Regions from separate parts of the Amycolatopsis camponoti genome, predicted to be linked through region 2. Evidence: riboswitches for the same ligand, from Rfam matches in the RefSeq annotation. Region 2 holds a riboswitch; the other holds the start of a gene.
The links. Region 2 has a riboswitch for S-adenosylhomocysteine ahead of ahcY (adenosylhomocysteinase). Riboswitches for the same ligand answer to the same signal wherever they lie in the genome.
Positions count from the first base shown of each region.

Region 1: it holds a riboswitch for S-adenosylhomocysteine, as region 2 does, so the genes downstream of both, metH (methionine synthase) here and ahcY (adenosylhomocysteinase) in region 2, are expected to answer to the same signal.

Region 1 covers NZ_CABVGP010000004.1:238,665-243,634, forward strand. Annotated here, with positions in the region: gene AA23TX_RS48100 (sugar porter family MFS transporter) at 1-297, shown strand, start outside; gene AA23TX_RS48105 (GNAT family N-acetyltransferase) at 447-1,655, shown strand; gene AA23TX_RS48110 (TIGR03619 family F420-dependent LLM class oxidoreductase) at 1,665-2,525, opposite strand; S-adenosyl-L-homocysteine riboswitch at 2,822-2,900, shown strand; gene metH (methionine synthase) at 2,915-4,970, shown strand, end outside.
Region 2 covers NZ_CABVGP010000004.1:137,623-142,592, reverse strand. Annotated here, with positions in the region: gene AA23TX_RS47685 (AurF N-oxygenase family protein) at 1-56, shown strand, start outside; gene AA23TX_RS47680 (hypothetical protein) at 114-794, shown strand; gene AA23TX_RS47675 (GNAT family N-acetyltransferase) at 791-1,273, shown strand; S-adenosyl-L-homocysteine riboswitch at 1,305-1,381, shown strand; gene ahcY (adenosylhomocysteinase) at 1,480-2,940, shown strand; gene AA23TX_RS47665 (hypothetical protein) at 3,061-3,216, shown strand; gene AA23TX_RS50660 (hypothetical protein) at 3,528-3,737, opposite strand; gene ku (non-homologous end joining protein Ku) at 3,872-4,744, opposite strand; gene AA23TX_RS47650 (styrene monooxygenase/indole monooxygenase family protein) at 4,829-4,970, opposite strand, start outside.

The DNA.
Region 1 (4,970 bases), 100 kb from region 2:
TGGGGCGCGGTCGTCTGGGTGATGATGGCCGAGGTGTTCCCGCTGAAGTACCGCGCGGCCGGCATGGGCGTCAGCAGCGTCGTCCTCTGGGCGGCGACCGGCATCGTGAGCGCGGTGTTCCCGCTCATCTCCGCCGCGGGCTCGCTCGGCATCGGCGGTTCGATGTTCCTGTTCGCCGGCATCAACGTGGTCCTCTTCGTGCTCACGAAGTGGCTCGTGCCGGAGACGAAGGGGCGCTCGCTGGAGCAGATCGAGCTCGACCTCCGGGCGCGGCAGGGGGTCGCGGCCAAGAGCTGACCCCGGGGGGTCGCCGCGGCGGGGCACGACGGTGACGTCGTCCCCGCCGCTTTGTTCCCTAAATCGCTTGCCCCGGCGGCGGGGCACCGCTGCACTGTGTCCGGGCACGACGAGCCCGGGCACGACGACGCCGGGAGGCCGCAGCACCGATGGAGATCCGCCTCACGACCCCGCAGGATCGCGACGTCTTCGTCGACACGCTCTTCGCCGCGTTCGGGCGCTTCCCGGAACCCCCGGGCGAGGGCGGCCGGGTCTGGTCGGCGCTGGAAATGGACCGCGCCCTGTTCGCCGTGACGCCGGACGGCCGGCGGGTCGGCACCGCGGCCGCGTACTCCTTCGAGCTGACCCTGCCCGGCGCGGTCCCCGCGCCGGCCGCCGGCGTGACCGCCGTCGGCGTGTTGCCGTCGCACCGGCGGCAGGGCGTGCTCACCGCGATGATGCGGCGCCACCTCGCCGACGTGCGGGCGCGCGGGGAGTTCCTCTCCGTGCTGCTGTGCAGCGAGGCCGTGATCTACCGCAGGTTCGGCTACGGGCCGGCGACCACCACGCACCGGCTGACGGTGCCGCGTCATCAGGCCGCCTTCGCCGTCCCGCGGGCCGAGGCCGCCCCGGTGCCCGGCTCGATCGAGGTGCTGCGGCGGGCCGAATGCGGCGGGATCCTGGAGGACGTCTACGACCGCTACCGCCGGGTCCGCCCGGGTGCGCTGTCGCGGCCGCACCACTGGTGGGAGCGCGGTGCGGGGCGGCCGCCGGTCGCCCCGGCGCCGCGGTACGTCGCCGTCCACCGCGATGCCGGCGGCGTCCCGGACGGCTACGCCACGTACCTGCTCGAAGGCACCGGCACCTTGACAGTCGACGAGACGATCGCGAGCGACGACGCGGTCGCCACGGCCCTGGCCCGGTTCCTGCTCGGCCACGACCTGGCCACGGAGGTGGTCTTCCGGCAGTGCCCGCCCGAGCACCCGCTGCGGTGGCAGCTCGCCGACGTCCGCGCCGCGCGGGCGAGCGACGAGACGGACTGGCTCTGGGTACGGCTGCTCGACGTCCCGCGGGCGCTGACCACGCGCGGCTGGGCGGCCGACGGCGAGCTCGTCCTGGACGTCGACGACCCGTTCCTCGGCGAGCGGGCGCGTCATCTGCTGACCGTGCGGGGCGGCGAGGCCGAGTGCGTCCCGACGGACCGGGAGCCCGACCTGTCCCTGGACGTGAGCGACCTGGGTTCGGTGTACCTCGGCGGGACGGCTCCGAGCACGCTGGTGCGGGCCGGGCACGTCCGGGCGCACCACCCGGCCGCGGCGGCCGCCGCCGACGCGCTCTTCCGCGCCGAGCGGCCGCCCCACTGCCTGCACTGGTTCTGAGCGGGATCCTCAGACGGCGGGGGAGACCGCCAGGCCGAGCTTGCCGGCCAGCCGGCCGATCCAGGCCTCGACCTCGTCCGGCTCGCGGTCCGGCAACCCGAAGATCGTCTCGGTGACCCCGAGGGAATCCAGGTGCGCCAGGCGATCCCGGTCGGGCCGTTCCCCGAGCGCGCAGATCCGCGGCGCCCCCGAGCGGCCCTCGGCGAGCCAGATCTCCTTCAGCAGAGCCACGTGCCCGTCGAGGTCGGAGTCGGCCGGGGTCGTGATCCAGCCGTCCGCGTGGCGGGCGATCCAGCGGAACGTCTTCTCCGTCGGGCCCGCGCCGAGCAGCACCGGGATGTGCGCCTGGATCGGCTTGGGCCACGCCCAGCTCGGGCCGAACGAGACGAACTCCCCGTCGTAGGAGGCTTCTTCGGAGGTCCACAGCGCGCTCATCGCTTCGAGGTACTCGCGCAGCGCGGTGCGGCGGCGGTTGCCCGGGACGCCGTGGTCGGTCAGCTCGTCGACGTTCCAGCCGAAGCCCGCCCCGAGCGTCACGCGGCCGCCGGAGAGGTGGTCGAGGCTCGCGATGGTCTTGGCGAGCGTGATCGGGTCGCTCTCCACCGGCAGGGCCACCGCTGTGGACAGCCGGATCCGCGTCGTCACCGCGGCCGCCGTCGCCAGCGCCACCCACGGGTCGAGCGTGCGGCTGTAGCGGTCGTCGGGCAGCGACGCGTCGCCCGTGCGCGGGTGCGGTGACTCGCGCTTGACCGGGATGTGGGTGTGCTCGGGCACGTAGAAGGTGGCGAACCCGGCGGCCTCCGCGGCGCGCGCCGCGGAAGCCGGGGTGATGCCTCGGTCGCTGGTGAACAGCACGATTCCGTAGTCCACGCGAGGAGCGTATTAGAACGTGTTTCAGTTTTCAAGGTCGGCCGCGAGTGCGAAAAGTGGCAACGTGGACGCGGAGAGTAACGTCGCGGCGCGATCGAACGATGATCGAGGCGACCCCGGTTGCGCAGGCGGGGAGCAGCGGCCCGGCCCGGGACGCGTCAAGGTGGGCCCGAGGCGACACGAGGCGGAGGCAGGGTGGACCTGGTAATCCATTGTGGACTCACGGTGTCCCAGTCAGTGGACGCACCGGCGGGGCGGGTTGGCGTGCGAATGCCCGTTTCCAGTACCGTGGACCACAGGTCGAGAGGCGCTGCAACGGACCGCCGGGTCCGCCACGCTCGACCGGGATCCACCGAACAAGGGCGCCTCCCGGATGAGGGAGGCTGCCGGTGAACCCGATCACCCCGCGAGAAACCCCCAGCGAGTCCGAGGCCACCGCGCGCCTGCGCGAGCTGCTCGGACAGCGGGTGGCGGTGCTCGACGGCGCGTGGGGAACCATGCTGCAGGGGGCCGGGCTGACCCCGGCCGACTACCGCGGCGACCGCTTCGGCGACCACACGCACGACGTCACCGGCGACCCCGACCTGCTGAACCTGACCCGCCCGGACGTCATCCTCGACGTCCACCGCCAGTACCTCGCGGCCGGCGCGGACATCACCACGACGAACACCTTCACCGCCACCAGCATCGGCCAGGCCGACTACGGGCTGCAGGACCACGTCCACGAGATGAACGTCCGCGGCGCGCAGCTCGCCCGCCAGGCCGCCGACGAGCTGGGCGGCAAGTTCGTCGCCGGGTCGATCGGCCCGCTGAACGTCACCCTCAGCCTCTCGCCCAAGGTCGACGACCCGGCGTACCGCGCCGTGACGTTCGAGCAGGTCAAGTCCGCGTACGCGGAGCAGATCCGCGGGCTCGCCGAAGGCGGCGTCGACCTGCTCATGATCGAGACGATCTTCGACACGCTCAACTGCAAGGCGGCCATCGCCGCGGCCCGCGACGTCGCGCCCCACCTGCCGTTGTGGATCTCGGTCACCATCGTCGACCTGAGCGGGCGGACGCTCTCGGGCCAGACCGTCGAGGCGTTCTGGAGCTCGATCGAGCACGCGAAGCCGCTGGTCGTCGGGGTCAACTGCTCGCTGGGCGCCGAGGAGATGCGCCCGCACGTCGAGGAGCTGTCGCGGATCGCGGGCACCTACGTCGCCTGTCACCCGAACGCCGGACTGCCGAACGCGTTCGGCGGCTACGACCAGACGCCGGACGAGACCGCCGGGCTGATCGGCGGGTTCGCCCGCGAAGGCCTGGTCAACCTGGTCGGCGGCTGCTGCGGCACCAGCCCGGCGCACATCGCGAAGATCGCCGCCGCGGCCAAGGGCGTCAAGCCCCGCGAGGTGCCCGAGCCGCGCACGCACACCCGCTTCAGCGGGCTCGAGCCGTTCGGCATCGGCGCCGACACCGGGTTCGTGATGATCGGCGAGCGCACCAACGTCACCGGCTCCAAGCGTTTCCGCCGGCTCATCGAGTCCGGCGATCACCAAGGCGCCGTCGACGTCGCGCTGGAGCAGGTCCGCGGCGGGGCCAACCTGCTCGACGTCAACATGGACGCCGACCTGCTCGAGTCCGAGGAGGCGATGACGACGTTCCTCAACCTCATCGCCACCGAGCCCGAGGTGGCCCGGATCCCGGTGATGGTCGACAGCTCCAAGTGGACCGTGCTCGAAGCCGGCCTGCGCTGCCTGCAGGGCAAGGGCGTCGTCAACTCGATCAGCCTCAAGGAGGGCGAGGAGCCGTTCCTCGCCCAGGCCCGCATCATCCGCAACTACGGCGCCGGCGTCGTCGTGATGGCCTTCGACGAGCAGGGCCAGGCCGACACCGCCGACCGCAAGGTGGAGATCTGCGGCCGCGCCTACGACCTGCTGACGCAGCAGGCGGGGTTCGCGGGCGAGGACATCATCTTCGACCCGAACGTCCTCGCCGTGGCCACCGGCATCTCCGAGCACAACGGCTACGCGAAGGCGTTCCTCGAAGCGCTGCCGCGGATCAAGGAGCGCTGTCCCGGCGCCCGGACCAGCGGCGGCATCTCGAACCTCTCGTTCTCCTTCCGCGGCAACGACGTCGTGCGCGAGGCCATGCACTCGGCGTTCCTCTTCCACGCCGTGCAGGTCGGCCTCGACATGGGCATCGTCAACGCCGGCCAGCTCGCGGTCTACCAGGACATCCCGGCCGATCTCCTCGAGCTGGTCGAGGACGTGCTCTTCGACCGCCGTGAAGACGCCACCGACCGGCTGGTCAGCTTCGCCGAGAACGTCAAGGGCAGCGGCACCAAGCGCGTCGTCGACCTCTCCTGGCGCGAAGGCACGGTCGGCGAACGGCTGTCGCACGCGCTGGTGCACGGCATCGTCGACTACATCGTCGAGGACACCGAAGAGGCGCGGCAGCAGCTGGCCC
Region 2 (4,970 bases):
CGGGGCTGATCGGCGGCCGGTCCGAGGGCATTTGGCGGCGCGCGCACCTGCTCTGACGAACCGGCCGCGAAATTGCCTTCCCGGGAGGCACCGGACTGCGCCACGATTCCCGGGTGACCGAGGGCTACTCGCAGGACTTCCCGGCCGGACCCCCGTCCGGGCCGCCACACCCGGCACCCCGTCCGCCGCTCAGGCGGCCGGTCGTCGCCGGCCTGATCGGCGTGCTCGTGGGCGCGATCCTGGTCGGCGTGCCGTGGCTGGCGCTGAGCCTGCTCGGCGGGCCGAGCGGGCAGGCACTGGCCGCACCGGCGAACCTGGGCGGGCTCAGCCGCGCCCAGGACGCGATCGCGAAGGTCGACTCCGTGCGCGGCAAGGCGACGATCGACCGCATCGACAAGACCGACCAAGAGACGACGTCCCGGGTCTCGGCGGCCTACGGCGGCGCCGGAGCGGTGGTCCAGGACTACCAGGACGAGCGGCTGCTGCGGTCCTTCCAGCTGGTCGCCGTCCGCGCGCCCTCGCCGCAGCTGTTCGCGCCGTACGAAGACGTCCAGGCCCTCGGCGTGGCCAAGCCGGGCACCGAGCTGGTCAGCGTCGGCGCCGTGCAATGCCTGGTGCACAACGCCCCGGCCGCGCCCGGCGCGACCCCGGACCCGGACCAGTCCTTCGTCCTGAACTGCCAGCGCACCGGCCCCGGCTTGACCGTCGCGGTGCGGAGCCTGGGCACCGAAGGCAACCACGACCCCCAAGAGCTCGCCGGGATCGTCGAGCAGGCCTGGAAGGAGCTCGGGTGAGCACCGTCCGGACGGCCCGCGCCGGTGACGAAGCCGTGCTGGCGAAGCTCGACGAGCGCACCTGGACGACGGCGGTGTCCCCCGCTCCCCCGCCGCCGGCCGGCACCCCGTTCTTCGACGAAAGCACCCACCCCGAAGACGTCCTCGTCGCCGAGCACGACGGCATGGTCGCCGGCTACGTCCGTCTCGACGCGGGGTTCCCCATTCCCGCCCACGCTCACGTCCGGGTGATCGGCGGGCTCGCCGTCGACCCGGACCGGCGGCGGCTCGGCATCGCCCGGCGGCTCGTCGACGCCGCCGTGGCCGAGGCGCGCCGGCGCGGCGCGCGCAAGGTGACGCTGCGCGTCCTGGGTCACAACACCGCCGCCCGGCGGCTCTACGAGAGCGCCGGGTTCGTCGTCGAAGGCGTGCTGCGCGGGGAATTCCACGTCGGCGGCGAGGACCTCGACGACGTTCTCATGGCCCGCCGGCTCGCTTGACAGCTTCCCGGCGGCTTTGCCATCCTGGTCGTGGGCCGAGAGGCGCTGCGACGGAACTCTTTCCGCCACGCTCGGCCCGGACCACGACTCCAAGGGCGCCTCCCGCGAGGGAGGTGCTTTTCGGTGTCCCGCCGTCGTCGTGCGCGTGGACTGTCCCGTGCCGCCTCCCGAGCGTTCCGCAAACGAACTCCGGAGTGCGCGCAAGCATGAGTGACAAACTGCAGACCCGAAACGGCCTCGACTTCGCCGTCGCCGACCTCGCACTGGCCGAGGCCGGCCGCACCCAGCTGCGGCTCGCCGAGCACGAGATGCCCGGCCTGATGGCGATCCGCGAGGAGTACGCCGCCTCGCAGCCGCTGAAGGGCGCCCGGGTCGCCGGGTCGCTGCACATGACCGTCCAGACCGCCGTGCTGATCGAGACGCTGGTCGCGCTCGGCGCCGAGGTCCGCTGGGTGTCCTGCAACATCTTCTCCACCCAGGACGAGGCCGCCGCCGCGGTCGTCGTCGGGCCGGACGGCACGGTCGACGCGCCGTCCGGCACTCCCGTGTTCGCCTGGAAGGGCGAGACGCTCGAAGAGTACTGGTGGTGCACCGACCGGCTGTTCGCGTTCTCGGGCGGCCAGGCGCCGAACATGATCCTCGACGACGGCGGCGACGCCACCCTGCTCGTCCACAAGGGAGTCGAGTTCGAAGCGGCGGGCGCGGTGCCGCAACCGTCCGAAGAGGACCCCGAGGAGTACCGGATCGTCCTGGAGACCCTGCGCGCGAGCCTGGCCGCCGACGGCGACCGCTTCACCCGCATGGCCAAGGAGATCCGCGGCGTCACCGAGGAGACGACCAACGGCGTCAAGCGGCTCTACAAGCTCGCCAAGGACGGCGAGCTGCTCTTCCCCGCGATGAACGTCAACGACTCCGTCACGAAGTCCAAGTTCGACAACAAGTACGGCATCCGGCACTCCCTTGTGGACGGCCTGAACCGGGCCACCGACGTGATGATCGGCGGCAAGCGCGTCCTCGTCTGCGGCTACGGCGACGTCGGCAAGGGCGCGGTCGAGGCACTGCGCGGCCAGGGCGCCCGGGTCTCGGTCACCGAGATCGACCCGATCTGCGCGCTGCAGGCGGCGATGGACGGCCTCGACGTGGTGGAGCTGGACGACGTCGTCGCGACGGCCGACATCTTCATCACCACCACCGGCAACTTCGGCATCATCTCGGCGGAGCAGATGAGCCGGATGAAGCACAACGCGATCGTCGCGAACGTCGGGCACTTCGACAACGAGATCGACATGGCCGGCCTGGCGAAGCTCCCGGGCATCGTCAAGAAGGAGATCAAGCCGCAGGTGCACGAGTGGACGTTCCCGGACGGCCACGCGATCCTCGTGCTCTCCGAAGGCCGCCTGATGAACCTCGGCAACGCGACCGGCCACCCGTCGTTCGTGATGTCGAACTCGTTCACCAACCAGGCCATCGCGCAGATCGAGCTGTTCGCCAAGCCCGGCGAGTACGCCACCGACGTCCACCGGCTGCCGAAGCACCTCGACGAGAAGGTGGCCCGGCTGCACCTCGACGCCCTCGGCGTGAAGCTCACCAAGCTCTCGAAGGCGCAGGCCGAGTACATCGGAGTCGACGTCGAGGGTCCGTACAAGCTCGATCACTACCGGTACTGATTCGAGATTGCTCCATTTGACGCAGTTTGCCGCACCGCGAAAGTGGCCATCCTCCCCGTGACAGCGCATCCGTCCGGCCCGTACGGCGGATGGGTCCCATGCGAAGGAGTGTGTGTCAAAGTGATCGTTCTCGGTGTAATTCTCCTCATCATCGGGTTTATCGTCGGTATCCCGGTGCTTTACACCATCGGCATCATTCTCGCGGTGGCCGGTGTGGCACTGGCCATCCTGGGCGGCACCGGCCGCCGGATCGGTGGGCGTGCGCACTGGTACTGATCGAGTACTCGCGAACGGCCCGGCACGGCGCAGCAGCAATGCTCGCCGTGCCGGGCCGTTCGGCCTTTCACCACCACGAAGGTAAGCGCAGAGCAAAGTCCGCTTGCCGGCGAGACACCCGGGACGGGAATGAAAAGGGTCCTCCGGCTCCGAGGGGGAGGGAGAGCCGAAGGACCCCGTTAGTGTTAGCACATCGCCCAGCCCGTGTACACAGCTGCATACACGATCGTGTCATGCCCTTGACGCTTCCCTGACGCCGTGAAGGCCTCCCCGGCCGAGCCGGGGAGGCCTTCACGGTCCTGGCGGGAGGCTCAGGAAGCTTGGCGCAGCCGGGGTTTTCCCGGTTCGGCCGCACAGCCGCACCCGCGGCCGAGAGCCTGGCAGTCGACGATCAGCGCGTGCCGGAGGCGGTCACCGTCCCCACAGGACGGCTCGGTGCATTCGGCGAACCCGCCGTCCGGGTGCACCACCAGCGTGCCGTGGCAGTGATCGATCCCCGCGTCACAAGAAGCGCACTCCATGACCGGCCCGCCCTTCCGCGTTGGTGCCCGGTGTGCTCGCCCTCCTTGGTACCACCGGGAAGCAAGCGAACGCGGGACCGGAACCGCGCGTGTCGGCCCCGCCACCCGGACGGAACGACCGGCCGGGGCCGCCCTCAAGCCCGCTTCCGGGCCGCCGGCTTCTTCTTCGCCGGCGCCGGAGCCGGCGCCTCGTCCTCATCGGACTCTTCCGAAGTGGACTTCGCCCCACGCGACTTCTTCGCCGCGTCCACACTGGCCTGCAGCGCCGCCATCAGGTCGACCACGTCGGCCTTCGCGGTGACCGCCGCCGGCTTGGTCGTCTCCTCCCCCGCCACCTTGGCCTCGATCATCTCCTCGAGGGCCTCGCGGTAGTGGTCGTGGTACTTCTCCGGCTCGAACACCGGCTCGGCCAGTGAGTCGATCAGCGACCCGGCCATGGTCAGCTCCTGCGGCCGGATCTGCGGCGGGTCGTCGCGCAGGAAGGGGAAGTCGGGCTCGCGGACCTCGTCCGGCCAGAGCATCGTCGTCATCACCAGCACGTCGGCGTGCACCCGCAGCACCGCCATGCTCTCCCGCTGCCGGACCGCGACCTTCGCGATCGCCACCTGGCTCGACTTGTGCAGCGCGTCCCGCAGCACGATGTACGGCTTCACCGCGTTCTTCTGCGGCTCCAGGTAGTACGTCCGGTCGTACTGGATCGGGTCGATCGACTCGAGCGGCACGAACTCCAGGACGTCGATCGTGCGCTGCGAAGGCAGCGGCAGGTCGGCCATCTCGGTGTCGGTGATGACGACCATCTCGCCGTCGGGCAGCTCGTAGCCCTTGGCGATCTCGGCGTAGGGCACCTCGGCGCCGTCGATCGTGCAGAACCGCTTGTACTGGATGCGGCCGCCGTCGGCCTCGTGCACCTGGCGCAGGGAGACGTTCTTGTTCTCGGTGGCCGCGTACAGCTGGATCGGGATGCTCACCAGCCCGAACGACACCGAGCCCTTCCACATCGCCCGCATGCCACGCACCTCCGAGAGACGACCCTGCCGACTTCACGCTCGGTAACTACCGTAGCCCGAATCGTCCCCCGGCGACAGTCTGATCTAGACCTCTGCCAGGTACTTCTCCCAGAGCACGGGGTCCATGAACCAGTTCCGGAAGTCCGTCGGATCGGTGAACCCGTTCGCGAACCGCTTCGCCACCGCGGGGTTCTGGCCGGCCACCCCGAGGATCTGGAGCACGTGC